DNA from 3 places in the Rhizobium gallicum bv. gallicum R602sp genome. Region 3 is predicted to be linked to each of the others. Evidence: riboswitches for the same ligand, from Rfam matches in the RefSeq annotation. Region 3 holds a riboswitch; each other region holds the start of a gene.
The links. Region 3 has a riboswitch for thiamine pyrophosphate ahead of thiC (phosphomethylpyrimidine synthase ThiC). Riboswitches for the same ligand answer to the same signal wherever they lie in the genome.
Positions count from the first base shown of each region.

Region 1: linked by a shared signal. The riboswitch ahead of thiD (bifunctional hydroxymethylpyrimidine kinase/phosphomethylpyrimidine kinase) and the one ahead of thiC (phosphomethylpyrimidine synthase ThiC) in region 3 are both predicted to bind thiamine pyrophosphate.
Region 2: linked by a shared signal. The riboswitch ahead of thiB (thiamine ABC transporter substrate binding subunit) and the one ahead of thiC (phosphomethylpyrimidine synthase ThiC) in region 3 are both predicted to bind thiamine pyrophosphate.

Region 1 covers NZ_CP006880.1:1,105,418-1,110,563, forward strand. Annotated here, with positions in the region: gene RGR602_RS28410 (ABC transporter substrate-binding protein) at 1-860, shown strand, start outside; gene RGR602_RS28415 (carbohydrate ABC transporter permease) at 937-1,875, shown strand; gene RGR602_RS28420 (carbohydrate ABC transporter permease) at 1,868-2,716, shown strand; gene thiD (bifunctional hydroxymethylpyrimidine kinase/phosphomethylpyrimidine kinase) at 2,730-3,530, opposite strand; TPP riboswitch at 3,747-3,843, opposite strand; gene RGR602_RS28430 (FkbM family methyltransferase) at 4,049-4,669, opposite strand; gene RGR602_RS28435 (O-antigen ligase family protein) at 4,959-5,146, shown strand, end outside.
Region 2 covers NZ_CP006877.1:3,988,216-3,993,361, reverse strand. Annotated here, with positions in the region: gene RGR602_RS19515 (thiamine ABC transporter ATP-binding protein) at 1-517, opposite strand, end outside; gene thiP (thiamine/thiamine pyrophosphate ABC transporter permease ThiP) at 504-2,141, opposite strand; gene thiB (thiamine ABC transporter substrate binding subunit) at 2,141-3,163, opposite strand; TPP riboswitch at 3,212-3,325, opposite strand; gene RGR602_RS19500 (thiamine diphosphokinase) at 3,422-4,072, shown strand; gene RGR602_RS19495 (ABC-F family ATP-binding cassette domain-containing protein) at 4,076-5,146, shown strand, end outside.
Region 3 covers NZ_CP006880.1:1,367,143-1,372,288, reverse strand. Annotated here, with positions in the region: gene RGR602_RS29605 (GntR family transcriptional regulator) at 1-649, shown strand, start outside; gene kduI (5-dehydro-4-deoxy-D-glucuronate isomerase) at 646-1,482, shown strand; gene kduD (2-dehydro-3-deoxy-D-gluconate 5-dehydrogenase KduD) at 1,488-2,243, shown strand; TPP riboswitch at 2,307-2,418, shown strand; gene thiC (phosphomethylpyrimidine synthase ThiC) at 2,511-4,337, shown strand; gene thiO (glycine oxidase ThiO) at 4,339-5,146, shown strand, end outside.

The DNA.
Region 1 (5,146 bases), 260 kb from region 3:
CATACAAGGTCGGACTCGTCAGCTTCTTCTACAATAAGGAGCTCTTTGCAAAGGCTGGCGTGAAGGCCGAGGATATCAAGACCTGGGCCAGCTTTCTCGAAGCCGTGAAAAAGCTCAAGGACGCCGGCATCGTGCCGATCGCAGGTGGCGGCGGCGAAAAATGGCCGATCCACTTCTATTGGAGCTATCTCGTCATGCGCGAAGGCGGAGAAAAGGTCTTCGATGCTGCCAAGAAAGGCGAGGGCGAAGGCTTCTTGGATCCGGCGATCATCAAAGCCGGTGAGGATCTTGCCGAACTCGGGAAGCTTGAACCCTTCCAGCCTGGCTATCTGGGTGCGACCTGGCCGCAAACGCTGGGCGTCTTCGGCGATGGTAAGGCCGCTATGATCCTCGGTTTTGAGAATACCGAAGCCAATCAGCGCAAGAATGCCGGTGACGGAAAGGGACTTTCGCCGGAAAACATCGGCCGCTTTAACTTCCCGGCCGTAGAAGGCGGCGCCGGTAAGGTAACCGATACTCTGGGTGGTTTGAACGGCTGGGCGGTAACCAAGAAGGCTTCCAAGGAAGCAATCGATTTTCTCGCCTTCCTGACGAATGCAGAAAACGAAAGATCCATGGCCAAAGCCGCGATGCTTCTGCCGGTGGCCGTCGGCGCCGATGATGGTGTGACGAATTCGCTTCTGGCTCAATCCGCCAAGCAACTCGCCGCCTCGACCTGGCACCAGAACTATTTCGATCAGGATCTCGGCGCTGCCGTTGGCCGTGTCGTCAATGACGTCTCCGTTGAAATCGTCTCCGGCCAGATGAGTTCGCAGGATGGCGCCCAGCAGATCCAGGACGCCTTCGAACTGGAGCAATAACCCCTCCGCTTCCTTTGTCCCGGCGCCTTCTCAACAGGTGCCGGGATCGAACCAGGCGCATGCGAAGGCAAGACAAATGGCGAATATTTCCATTTCATCGGCGATCGGTGCGGCAAGACCGGTCAGGAGCGCGACCAGAAACCGCAGTTCGGCCGCGCATGACCGCTGGGCCGTACTTCTGCTCTTTCTGCCGCCGGCTCTGCTGCTTTTTACGCTCTTCGTCATCATGCCGATGGGCGAGGCGGCCTGGTACAGCCTCTATAAGTGGAACGGCTACGGCATGCCGACGGAGTTCATCGCGCTCCGCAACTTCCAAGTCCTCTTGCGCAACGCCGCCTTCACACAGGCGCTTGTCAATAATGGGCTCATTATTCTGATATCCATCGCCATCCAGGTTCCGCTGGCGATCTGGCTGTCGACGATGCTGGCCCACCGTATCCCCGGCGTCGTCGCCTTCCGCTTGATCTTCTTTCTCCCCTACGTTCTTGCCGATGTCGCAGCTGGCCTGATCTGGCGCTTCGTCTATGACGGCGACTACGGGCTCTTTGCCGCAATCTCGAACTTCTTCGGTTTCGCGACCCCCTATGTGCTCGCCGACAAGGATCTCGCCATCTACGCAGTGCTTGCCGTTATCGTCTGGAAGTATTTCGGCTTTCACATGATGCTCTTCATCGCCGGCCTGCAATCGGTCGACAAAAATGTGCTCGAAGCAGCTGAGATCGACGGGGCGACAGGCTGGCAGAAGTTCCGCTATGTGACACTGCCACTGCTTGGATCCACGCTGCGCCTTTCCATCTTCTTTGCGGTCATCGGTTCGCTGCAGCTCTTCGACATGATCATGCCGCTGACAGGCGGCGGGCCATCGAATTCGACGCAGACGATGGTGACTTTCCTTTACACCTACGGGGTCATGCGCATGCAGGTTGGTCTCGGCAGCGCCGTCGGTGTCGTCCTCTTCATCATCTGCATGTCACTCGCCTTCGGCTACAAGAGGATTTTCATGCGCAATGATTGATACGAGCTCCACCATTCGCATGCCGCTGCAGACGCGCGTTTATCTCTACGTGTCGCTGACGTTGATTGCGGCGCTGGTTCTCATACCGTTGCTGACGACGGCGCTCGGCGGTTTCAAGACGCTGGGCGACCTGCGCACCAATCCCTTTGGGCTCCCTACAGAGTGGCAATGGTCGAACTATACCGATATCCTCTTCGCGGAGCGATACTGGCTGCAGATCTTCAATTCGTTGGTAATTGCAGCGCTCACGGTCTCTCTCACGCTGATCGTCTCGTCGATGGCCGCCTTCACCTTTGCGCATGTCCGTTTCTTCGGCTCGTCGTTCCTGCTGAACTATTTCCTGCTCGGCCTGATGTTTCCGGCAGCAACGGCGATCCTGCCGCTCTTCATCCGCATCCGCGATCTGGGTCTTCTCGATACCTATTGGGGCGTGGTGCTGCCGCAGGTCGCATTCGGCCTCGGCATGAGCATTCTGCTTTTCAGGAATTATTTCAAAAACCTCCCGGAAGAATTGTTCCAGGCGGCCTTTGTCGACGGTTGCGGCTATCTGCGCTTCTTCTGGTACATCTCGCTACCGCTTGCGCGGCCGATCATTGCAACCATCAGCATCATCTCCTTCGTTGGCAGCTGGAACAGTTATATCCTGCCGCTGATCATGCTGAATTCGGAATCGAAATATCCGTGGCCGCTCGGCATCATGGTCTATCGCGGCGAGTATGGCACCGAATGGCAGCTGGTGCTCGCCTTCATCACGCTTACCATCCTGCCGACGGTGATCGTGTTCTTCGTGGCCCAAAAGCATATCATCGCCGGTCTGACCGCTGGCGCCGTGAAGACCTAAGCAGACCCGTGCATCATGGCCAGAGCTGATGAAAATGCTGAACCGGACCATGGCCCGAACCGACGCTGAGCGTGCCGGCTTTGGCAACGGCGGCAGCCAGGTAATCTTTGGCTGTCGCGACCGCGGCCTCGAGCGATCCGCCCTTTGCGAGCTCTGCTGCAAGCGCGCTCGAAAGCGTGCAGCCGGTGCCGTGCGTGTTCTTGGTCGGAACGCGTGGCGCTTCAAACCAGGTAATCCCGCTTTCGCTTACCAGGACGTCAGGGCTTTGCATCCCGCCAAGATGGCCACCCTTTACGAGAACGGCAGAGGGACCGAGCCCACGCAGCTTTTCCGCTTGCCGCTCCATTGCATCTCGGGTCCCTGCAACCGGCTCTCCGAGCAGAGCGGCGGCTTCTGGCAGATTGGGGGTAAGAAGAGTTGCGAGCGGCAAAAGCCGGGTCTTGAGAAAATCGATGGCTTCAACATCTAGGAGGGCAGCACCTCCTTTGGCAATCATCACCGGATCGAGCACGATCGGTATGCCGCAGTGCGGCAAGAGCGCATTGGCGACAGCTTCGGCAATCGGTGCATTGGCGATCATGCCGATCTTCACCGCATCGACGCGGATATCGGCGAAGATCATGCCGATCTGCTCGGCGACGAAGTCAGCGGGAACTGCATGCACGCTGGAAACGCCCTGGGTATTCTGAGCCGTCAAGGCGGTCAAAACGGCCATGCCATAGGTGGCGCGCGCCGAACAGGTTTTCAAATCGGCCTGGACGCCCGCGCCGCCCGAAGGGTCGGAGCCGGCAATGGAAAGAACGTTACATATCATGCGCGTGCCTTTCGGATTGCGTCAGTCATGGTCGCGAGCTGCACAAGCGCGTCAACGAAACGCCTGAAATGGATCCAGACCCGATATTCATCGCGACGTAGTCGGTGATGATTGCACGAGCAGCGGCGTCGCGCCCCTGGCAGCGAGTGTCCGGGTGAACTTCGTATCGGCATCTGCCCCTTTCCGGCGGGGCAAATGCGCGGGGAGCCGGACTGAACAAGGCTCCGAGCGACTCCCTCCGCCAGCATTATCCGGTTCAGGTTCGAAGGGTACTTCTCAGCCCGTCTTGCAACGAACGCCCCTGTCTCTCATCGCGGTCTTCATTGCAGACAAATCTCTGTCTGTCACCCCTAAAAAAAGCATGGCTGTATTGCCTGACGTCAGATCCCGCTACCAACATCTGCGCTTTGAGAGCCTTATGAGCGAAGGCGGGAATAACGACGTTTTCATGCCGCTCTTGTATTTCGGCAAGCGGCGGAGTTGAAAGCTTCGATGACGGGATGACGAGAACGAACCCCTCAATGCTGCGATACTTGTTGGGACGCTCCGGCGCGTTCGGCCGGAATGCACACCCACTCGGGGCGACTGCGATCATGAATTGCGTAATCGTTTTCGCTAAATATCCTGGCTACATCGTCAAAATTCTCGGTAACTTCCACCACTATAAGTGGCCTTATATTCGCCAGACAGTGCGAACTGCCGAGAAGCACACGGTGTTCGGCACCCTCCACATCTATCTTCAGCAGCGCCGGACGAAGGCCCGTCTCTTCCAAGAACGTGTCAAGCTGCATCATCTCGACCGTGACGGATTCCATCAGCGCATCGCTGAACGCATTTTCTCGGTTTTGTTCAAAATTTTTATAGTTTTTGTCCAATGAATTGTTCTGGCCCGATAGGCCTTCTATCCAGAATTCCACGGGGCCATCGAGATCTCCACACGCGGCCTCAACGATTTTAATGTTCGCAAAGCGCTCTGTATTGGTTCGAAGATATGGCAAATTGTTGGGCCCAGGTTCGAAAACGATAACAGTACCGTCATTGCCAACAATCTTTGCTAAATGAACCGAAAGATAGCCGATATGGCCGCCCAGCTCGACAACGATATCTCCGGGCTTTGCAAGCTCGGCGAGCGTCTTCATGATATGCTTCTCGCGGTGCTTCCCTTTGAACCAATATCCCCGATGTCTATACAGGTTTAATCTTATGGGCGCATCGCGCCACCAATGATGGCGCACGGTAATATCGCGCGTTCCCCAAGTGCGAAGGAAATGTAGTGCAACTCGCCGCAGAGGACGGTATCTCGCCAGACTTCGCAGCGGCATCGTACGGTCTCCGATCGAAGATGATTGAAGGACAAGCTCTCCAAGCTTGGAAGTTACTTCACTTTTTTGCGTTTTAGAATACCTTAAACAGACGGAGGCGTTGGCGATGAGCTTAAATGACGTTACATCGGCTGATAAAATCGATGAACGTGCAAAGGGGCATGGACAACCTTCGGTCGCGACAATTTCGCAATCTTTGGAATTATATGCATTCTTTGCTGCTATATTTCTATGCTCGATGAATTATTTTAGAAGTGACTACATTTATTTCACGCTTGCAGATCTGTCTTTTTT
Region 2 (5,146 bases), on a different replicon from region 3:
CGCGCAAGCCCGGGTCAAGCGCTGCAAAAGGTTCATCCAGCAGCAGAACGGCGCGCTTTCGCACGAGCGCGCGCGCAAATGCGGCTCGCTGCCGCTCTCCACCGGAAAGCGTTGCGGGCATACGCCGTTCGAAATTGGCGAGACCGACCTTCTCAAGCGCTTGGGAAATTTTTCTCCGGTCTTGGGCGGCAAGCTTCAACGCCGGATCGATCCCCAGGCCGACATTGGTAAAGATATCAAGATGGGCAAAGAGATTGTTGTCCTGGAAGACGACCGAGACCGGACGTTCCGCCGGATAGGCGGCCGTCACATCAGCGCCGTGCATCAAAATGCGGCCGCTGTCAGGTCTTTCAAAACCGGCAAGCAGATTGAGAAAGGTTGACTTCCCGGCGCCGGAAGGCCCGCTCACCGCGATGATCCGGCCGGCCGGCAGACGGGAATCGAAATGGAAAGCGTGCGTGCCGAGCATCAAGCGCACGTCCTGCATTTCGATCTCGTCTTGATTAGCGATCGCCATCGCCATTCTCCCGTCTCGGCTGGCCCGCTGTTCCGGCGATTGTCAGCAGCAGGCAAATGATGCCGAGGATCAGCGCAAGGCCGTCGGCATCGTTCGTCCGGTAGCTGCCCATGCGGCTGTAGACGAGCCAGGGCAATGTCACCAAACCTTCAGAACCGAAGAGAGCAACGGCGCCGAGATCGCCGAGCGAGAGCGCCATTGCGAACGACAAGGCGGTGAGCAGCGGCTTCTTCAAGCCCGGCCAATCGATCAATCTCAATCGAGCCGCGTGCGCAATCCCCAAGCTTGCGGCCAGTTTCTGCGTCCGGCGCTGATGCACAATATAGGCCGGCTCCAGTACGCGCATGACAAAGGGAAGTGCCATGAGCATATTGATGAGAACGACGAGCACGGCCGCAAAGCGCGTCGCATCGCCAAAGGGCCGCAGTGCCATGAACCACCCGGTTGCGAGTACGATTGGAGGCACGAGCAGCACCATCGATGAAGCACCGCCCATGGCTGTGAAAAAGGACCTGTCGGTAACGCCGCGCCGCCGCTTCGATAAGATTGCATGCCGGGCACGAATCATGGCTATCGAAAGGATGATCGAGAGCAGGGCGGCCGAAAGCGAGATCGCCAAGCTCATCCCGGCTGACTGCCAGAAGATCGGCTCCTGCAGCAGCTTTATGAGATCGGCGTGCAACCCGGCGGCGATGATCGACACAAGGGGAAGACCGAGGAAGAGAACGGCGATCAGCAAAAGCAGGCTGTCGGCCAATCTGGCACATGGCCCTTTGCCATCAAGCCGCTTGATGTCTTGGCCTTCGGTCAGGCCCTCATCTCCGGCAGGCGGAAAAAGTGCCATCGCGCCGAGGATCATCGCCGTCAGCGCGATCTGCAGGAGCGACAACGCGATTGCGCGGCCGGGGTCGAAATCGAAACGGAGCGACTGGTAGATCGCGACCTCGATCGTGGTTGCTGCCGGGCCGCCACCGAGGGTTAGCACCAACGTGAAGCTGGTGGCGCAGAGCATGAAGACCAATCCGGCTATCCCGGGAATAAGCGGGCGGATCGCCGGCCATTCAATGAAGCGGAAGACCGAGCGGGGCCGCATGCCGAGGGTGCTCGCCATCAGCCAGTATTCGGCGGGCACGCGTTCGAGACCTGCAAGCATCAGGCGGCAGGCAAGCGGTAGGTTGAAGAAGACATGGGCGAGAAGGATGCCGGTTAACCCATAGATGCTCACCGGTTCGTCAAGCCCGATGTTCATCATAAGCCAGTTCAACAGCCCATGCCTGCCCCATATCCCGATCATGCCGAGTGCGCCGATCAGAACCGGCAGCCCCATAGGAACCGCCATCAGGCGGATGATCCAGATGCGTCCTGGAAAATGCGGCTGGCGTGCGAGCGCGCGTGCGACCGGAATCGCGAAGGCGATGGAAAGCGCGGTCGAAAGGAGCGCCTGCAGCAGCGTGAAGCGCAGCACACGCAGAATATATGGATCGAAAAGAATGCCGACGATGGCCGCGCCGCCTCCGGCAAAAAGCAACGAGAACGCCGCAAGGCCGACAAACAACGTGACGGCGGCGAGGCTGATCGCCCCGCCAGTCAATGCACGCTGCCGTTCGGCTGCGGTCTGCAGCATCAGTTCATGCTCATCGCCGCAAGCCACTCGTCGATCCAGGCCTTGCGGCTCCTGGCGACCTCGTCGGAGCTCATCAAGAAGGTCTTGGCAGGATTGACGAGCTTGCTAAAGGCATCCGGCAGCGGCTTGGAGGTCGCGGAAACGGGCATCATCCAGTTGTTCGTCGGGATGGTATCCTGGAAGCCGGGCGTCATCATGAACTCCAGGAAGTCGCGGGCAAGATCCTTGTCCGGAGCATTCTTCAAAAGGCCCGCGACTTCGATTTGGATATAGTGGCCTTCCGAGAAGGCTGCGGCCTGGTAGCGATCGGTATTCTCAGTCACCATGTGATAGGCGGGGGATGTGGTATAAGACAGCACCATCGGCGCCTCGCCCTTGGTGAACAGGCCATAGGCCTCGGACCAGCCGGGCGTGACCGTCAGGATGCGGTTCTTGAGCTTGCCCCAGGCTTCCGGCGCCTTGTCGCCGTAAATGGATTTGACCCAGAGCAGCAGGCCGAGGCCCGGCGTCGAGGTTCGCGGATCTTCGATGACGAGCTTCTGCGAAGGATCACCTTCGACCAGATCCTTCATGCTCTGAGGCGGGTCCTTGATCGTTTGTGTATCGTAGATGATCGCGAAGTGACCGTAGTCGTAGGGAACGAAGACATCGTCCACGAAGCCGCCCGGCACCTTCAGCGCGCCGACATCGACACCACTTGCGTCGAACAGGCCGGTCTCCTTGGCTTCGGTGACGAGGTTCGTGTCGATGCCGAGGACGATGTCGGCCTTGGTCGAAGCTCCCTCGAGCTTCAAACGCGAAAGCAGGGCGACGCCATCGGCGACGCTGACGAAATTGACCGTGCAGCCGCATGTCTTCTCGAAAGCGTCCTTGACCTTCGGCCCGGGTCCCCATTCGGACGTGAAACTTTCGTAAGTGTATATGGTGAGCGTCTTTTCAGCGCCGTACGCGGCAGACAAGCCGAGCGTCGCGGCGAAAAATGCTGCGGTCAGCGAAGAGATGATCGATGTGCGGCCGGACATGGCGCGCCTCCTCCTTGAGTTTCTTTTGATTGGGAAAAGGGCGTTGCCGAATGTCACGCGTCTAATCCCTCCGCCGGTGTTAACCGGATCAGGTTCCGCGGGTTGGCTCGATGCCTCTCAGCCGGCATCCTTGCGGACATCCAGGCACCCCGTTAGAGCATCGGCAGATGTATCGCCATGAAGGCTTTATGACAAGGGCGAAGCGCGCTGACTGTAGCCCCTTTCCCTTGGCCCCTGCTTTGCGCTATGGGCAATGCCATGAGCCAATCCACTTTCACGATCCTGCTCGGCGGCGAACTCGTCCTGACCGAGCGCCTGCGTTCTGCCGTTTCAGGCAGCCGCTTCATCGCCGCCGACGGCGGTATGCGGCATGCAGCAGCGCTTGGCGTGGTGCCGGAGCTCTGGGTCGGGGATTTCGATTCCACGCCGCCGGATCTGGAGGGCGCATTTCCGCATGTCCCGAAACAGCCCTACCCTGCCGCCAAGGCCGCAACGGATGGTGAAATCGCTGTGTCGGATGCGATTGCGCGCGGCGCACGGCGACTTGTCCTTGCCGGTGCGCTCGGTGGCGAGCGCTCGGACCACGCGCTGCAGCTCCTGCTTTACGCCGTCAGCCTTGCCGAACAGGGCTTCGACATTCTGTTGACCTCCGGAACGGAGGAGGCCGTGCCGCTTCTCGCTGGCAAAATTGAGCTCGATTTGCCGAGGAACAGCCTCTTTTCGGTGTCCGGATTCAGCGAACTGCATGGTCTTTATATCGAGAATGCCCGGTATCCGCTCATCGATTTTCATTTGCCCTTCGGCTCCTCGCGTACCATTTCCAACATCGCGGAAGGCAAGGTTCGTTTTACGCTCGGCAGCGGCCGGGCGATCGTCCTTGCCCGCCCCCATGATTTTTCCGGAGTCTGATTTTTGGCCCCTCCCATCCTGAAACTCGACGATATCTTCCTAAGCTTCGGCGGAACGCCTCTCTTGGCCGGCGCGGCCTTGCAGGTCGAGCCGGGCGATAAGATCTGTCTGGTCGGCCGTAACGGGTCGGGCAAATCGACCCTTCTGAAGATTGCGGCCGGAATCGTTGAATCGCAATCGGGCGAGGTTTTCCGCCATCCATCCTCGACGGTGCGCTATTTGGAGCAGGCACCGGATTTCGCCGGTTTCAAGACGGTGCAGGCTTATGCGGAAGCCGGTCTTGGGCCGGGCGATGACCCTTATCGCGTGACCTACCTCCTCTCGCATCTTGGCCTCACTGGCGAAGAGGACCCGACAAACCTCTCCGGCGGCGAAGCGCGACGCGTAGCGCTTGCCCGCGTGCTGGCGCCTGAACCGGATATTCTCCTGCTTGATGAGCCGACGAACCATCTCGACCTTCCGACCATTGAATGGCTTGAAGGCGAACTCCAGAAAAGCCGCAGCGCGCTGGTCATGATCTCCCACGACCGCCGTTTCCTCGAAAAGGTCTCCACGGCGACCGTCTGGCTCGACAGGGGAATGTCGCGGCGGCTCGATCGTGGCTTTGCCAATTTCGAAGCCTGGCGCGATCAGGTGCTTGAGGCGGAAGAACTGGAGCAGCACAAGCTCGGCAAGGCGATTGAACGCGAGGAGCACTGGCTGCGCTATGGCGTAACCGCTCGGCGCAAGCGCAACATGCGCCGCCTCGGCGAGTTGCAGACCATGCGCTCGCAGCATCGTGGCCACAAGGGGCCGCAGGGGACCGTGCAGGCTGCGCTGTCCGATGCGCAGGAATCCGGCAAGCTGGTGATCGAAGCGGAAAAGATCGCCAAGACTTTCGATGACCGTCAAATTGTTGCGCCGTTCTCCATCCGCGTCCATCGCGGCGATTGCATCGGTCTGGTCGGACCAAACGGCGCGGGCAAGACGACGATTCTGAAGATGCTGACGGGACAGCTTTCGCCGGACAGCGGCACGGTGAAGCTCGGGACCAATCTCGAGATTGCAACGCTCGACCAGAAGCGCGAAGATCTC
Region 3 (5,146 bases):
TCGGCGCAAGCCCATGGACTTGTTGAGCGAGAAGGAGTTGGAGGCGCATTTCGGCGTCAGCCGAACGCCGATCCGCGAGGCGATCTTACGTCTTTCCGACGATGGCCTCGTTGATATCTTTCCCCAGTCCGGCACGTTCGTCTCGCGCATTCCGCGCCGCGCTCTCTATGAAGCCATTCTTGTGCGCAAAGCCCTTGAGATAACCACCGTCGGCCATGCCGTCGACAAGATGACGCCAGCCGGCATCCGCCTGCTCGATCGCAATCTCGACGACCTTGGCGCCTGCCTTCGCAATGGCGACGTGGCGGCATTCCACCGGCTTGATATCGATTTCCACAAACTGATCAGCGATATCGCCGGCTTTTCCGGCATCTGGGCAATTATCGAGCAGGTCAAGGTGCACAGCGACCGTTACCGCCTCCTGACGTTGCCGCAGGATGGCCGTCTCGCCCGCGTCATCGAGGAGCATTCGACCGTCATCGGCTATATGCGCAGGGGCGACAAGAAGGGTGCCGTCGAGGCAATGGACCTCCATCTCGGCAGACTTCTGTACGAGGTCGAAAGGGCCGAAATCTGGGACCCGAATTACTTTATCGAAGATGCGAAGAAATCTTTGGTATGCACTGAAAAGAAAGGAAATTTTCAATGAAAGTCGACGTAAGACATGCTTCCCATCCCGAGGCCGTCCGCGCCTACGACACCGACACACTGCGACGCCACTTTCTTGTCGACACCGTCTTCGAAGGCGGCGAAATCAGGCTTACCTATTCGCATTACGACCGCATGGTGATCGGCGGCGCAATGCCGCTCGGCGCCGCGCTCACGTTGACGGCGCCAAAAGCAATCGGCCAGGAAACCTTCCTTGCCGAACGCGAACTCGGTGCGCTGAACATCGGGGGAGCAGGCCGCGTCCTGGTCGACGGCAAGGCGTACGACAGCGCGAAATACGATTGCCTATATATCGGCAAGGGCGCGGTGGACATCCGCTTCGAAAGTGCTGATGCCGGTAATCCCGCCAAATTCTACCTCGTTTCGACGCCGGCACATCAACCGCATCCCACGGTGCTATTGACGCGCGAACAGGCTCGGCATCTCACGTTTGGCGAAGCGGCAACTGCCAACAGGCGATCAATCTTCCAGTTCATCCATCCCGAGGTCTGCCAGTCCTGCCAGCTCACCATGGGACTGACCGTGCTGGAGCCGGGCAGCATCTGGAACACCATGCCGAGCCACATCCATGACCGTCGCATGGAAGCCTACCTGTACTTCGATCTCGATGCCGATCAGCGCATCTTCCATTTCATGGGCGAACCGCAGGAGACCCGGCACATGCTGGTTGCAAACGAGCAGGCGATCATCTCGCCTCCGTGGTCGATCCATTCAGGTGCTGGCACCAAGAATTACAGCTTCATCTGGGCGATGGCCGGTGACAACAAGAGCTTCACCGACATGGATCAGATCGCGATTGCAGATTTAAGGTAAGTCCAATGGCAAACCCATTTGATCTTTCCGGCCGCGTGGCCATTGTCACCGGCGCCAATACTGGCATAGGGCAGGGCATTGCGATGGCGCTTGCGCAAGCAGGTGCCTCGATTGCCGCCGTCGGCCGCTCGTCCATGGATGAAACCGAGGCGATGGTCACGGAGGCTGGCGCGCGCTTCCACGCCATCAACGCCGATCTTGGCACGATCGCGCCGGTAAAGCGCATCGTCGCCGAAACGCTCTCGGCCTTCGGTGCACTCGACATCCTCGTCAACAATGCCGGTATCATTCGCCGCGCCGATGCGATCGACTTCACCGAGGAAGACTGGGACGCAGTCATCGACACCAATCTCAAAACGGCCTTCTTCCTGGCTCAGGCCGCTGGCCGCCACATGATCGAAAAGGGCAGGGGCAAGATTATCAACATCGCCTCGCTGCTGTCCTTCCAAGGCGGCATCCGCATTCCGTCCTACACGGCCTCCAAGAGCGGCCTTGCCGGTGTCACAAGGCTGCTTGCCTGCGAATGGGCAGCCAAAGGCGTCAACGTCAACGCCATCGCGCCCGGCTACTTTGTCACCAACAACACGACGGCGCTCCGAGAAGATTTGGACCGCAGTACCGCCATTCTGGCACGCATCCCGGCAGGGCGGTGGGGAGTGCCCGCCGAACTCGGCGGTGCGGCGGTGTTTCTCGCCTCATCCGCGTCCGACTACGTCCACGGCACCGTCCTGCCGGTCGACGGCGGGTGGCTGGCACGCTGACTGCAAAGGAGGGTGACGTGAGCCGCTCGTCTTGACACCGGCGACACCCGACCTTAACCTTTGAACATTCACCAGGGGGGTCCCGGCAAGGGGCTGAGATACTGCTGTCGCGCGCAGTGACCCGTTGAACCTGATCCAGTTCATACTGGCGTAGGGACGGTGCGAGCGCTCGAAAGGCTTGGAATTCACGCGTGGAATCCATGCCGGCGTCTTTCCATCATTCCGGCTGAGGACTGGGTCTCCAATCACAACTTGGAGCCTCAAACCATGAATATTGCCGCAAAGACCATTACCCCGACCGTTACCACCGGCCCGTTGCCGGCATCCCGCAAAGTTTACGTTGCGGGAGATATCCATCCCGGCATTCGCGTGCCTATGCGCGAGATCAGCGTTCATCCGACCGCAGGCGAGCCGCCAGTCGCGGTCTATGATTCGTCTGGCCCTTATACGGTCGAGGGGGCCGATATTCGCATCGAAGAAGGCTTGCCTCAGCTTCGGCGCGACTGGGTGCTGGCCCGCGGCGACGTCGAGGCCTATCAGGGTCGCCACGTGCGCCCGGAAGACAATGGTTTTGCCAGCGGTGAGCGGCTGACGCCCGAATTTCCCGGCCAGCGCCAGCCGCTGCGGGCCAAGAATGGCAAGGCCGTCACCCAGCTTGCCTATGCGCGTGCCGGCATCATCACGCCGGAAATGGAATTCATCGCCATCCGCGAAAATCTCGGCCGAAAGGCTCAAGGCGAGGCCATAGTGCGCGACGGCGAAAGCTTCGGTGCCCATATCCCCGACTATGTCACACCGGAATTCGTCCGGCAGGAAGTGGCCGCAGGCCGCGCGATCATCCCCGCCAACATCAATCATCCGGAGGCCGAACCGATGATCATCGGTCGCAACTTCCTGGTGAAAATCAACGCCAATATCGGCAATTCCGCCGTCACTTCGTCGATGGCCGAAGAGGTCGAAAAGATGGTTTGGGCGGCGCGCTGGGGTGCCGATACGGTCATGGACCTTTCGACCGGCCGCAACATCCACAATATCCGCGAATGGATCATCCGCAATTCGCCATTGCCGATCGGTACCGTGCCGCTCTACCAGGCGCTGGAAAAGGTCGAAGGCGTTGCCGAGAACCTGACATGGGAGGTTTATCGTGACACGCTGATCGAACAGGCGGAACAGGGTGTCGACTATTTCACCATCCATGCCGGCGTGCGGCTCCACTATATCCCGCTGACCGTCAACCGGGTGACCGGAATCGTCTCGCGCGGCGGCTCGATCATGGCGAAGTGGTGTCTGCATCACCACCGTGAGAGTTTTCTTTACGAGCATTTCGAGGAGATCTGCGATATCTGCCGCGCCTATGATGTCTCCTTCTCGCTCGGCGACGGCCTGCGGCCGGGCTCGATTGCCGATGCCAATGACGCAGCGCAGTTCGCCGAGCTCGAAACCCTTGGCGAACTGACGAAGATTGCCTGGGAAAAGGACTGCCAAGTGATGATCGAAGGGCCAGGCCATGTTCCGATGCACAAGATCAAGGAAAACATGGACAAGCAGCTTGCCGTCTGCGGCGAGGCGCCCTTCTACACGCTCGGCCCTCTGACGACGGATATCGCACCCGGCTACGACCATATCACCTCAGGCATAGGAGCTGCGATGATTGGTTGGTTCGGGACGGCCATGCTTTGCTATGTCACGCCAAAGGAGCATCTGGGGTTGCCGGATCGCAATGATGTCAAGACCGGGGTGATCACCTACAAAATCGCAGCGCATGCCGCCGACCTCGCCAAGGGACATCCGGCCGCGCGTCTTCGCGACGACGCATTGTCCCGCGCCCGCTTCGAGTTCCGCTGGGAGGATCAGTTCAATCTCTCGCTAGACCCGGAAACAGCCCGCAGCTTCCATGACGAAACGCTGCCGAAAGAGGCGCACAAGGTCGCGCATTTCTGCTCGATGTGCGGCCCGAAATTCTGCTCCATGCGGATTTCGCACGACATTCGCGCCGAGGCGCAGAAGGAGGGCCTGGATGCGATGGCAGCAAAATTCCGAGAGGGCGGGGATCTCTACGTTCCAATCGAAGCACTTCAGCATTCGGGCGACTGAGATGCGCGTGCTTGTCAAAGGGGCCGGCGTTGCCGGCCTCTCGGTTGCCCATGCGCTTCAAGCCCGCGGTGCTGATGTGACGGTCGTGGATCCGAATGAGGGTTTCAGGGGTGCCGCATCCTGGTTTGCCGGCGGAATGCTGGCGCCTTGGTGCGAGCGGGAAAGTGCTGACGAAGCAGTGCTCTTACAGGGCCTCGACGCCGCCGACCGGTGGGAGGCGATGGTGCCGGGAGAAGTGCGACGCAATGGTACGCTCGTGGTCGCGCCGGCCCGCGATCTTGGTGAACTGCAACGCTTCGCCAGCCGCACGACCGGTTGTGAATGGCTCGATGGGAAGGCCATTGCCGGGCTGGAACCCGCCCTTGCCGGGCGCTTCCGGCAAGGCCTGTTCTTTCCTCGCGAAGCCCATCTTGATCCCCGCCGGGCGCTCGCAAGGCTGCGGGAGAGGCTTGCAACGCAGGGCGTGTCCTTCGTTCGAGATGCCGACGAGGTCAGCTTCGACGACTATGTCGACTGCACTGGTGCGGCGCAGATTGGCAAGGCCGGCGGACTTCGCGGTGTTCGCGGCGAGATGCTCTATCTCAAGACCCGGGAGGTGGACCTTTCCCGCCCGGTTCGCCTGCTGCATCCGCGCATCCCGCTCTACATCGTCCCTCGCAGCGACGGGCTTTTCATGGTCGGTGCCACGATGATCGAAACCGATTTCGACGGGCCGATTTCGGCACGCTCGTTGATGGAACTGCTGAACGCCGCCTACGCGCTTCATCCGGCCTTTGCAGACGCAACCGTCGTCGAGACCGGCGCCGGAA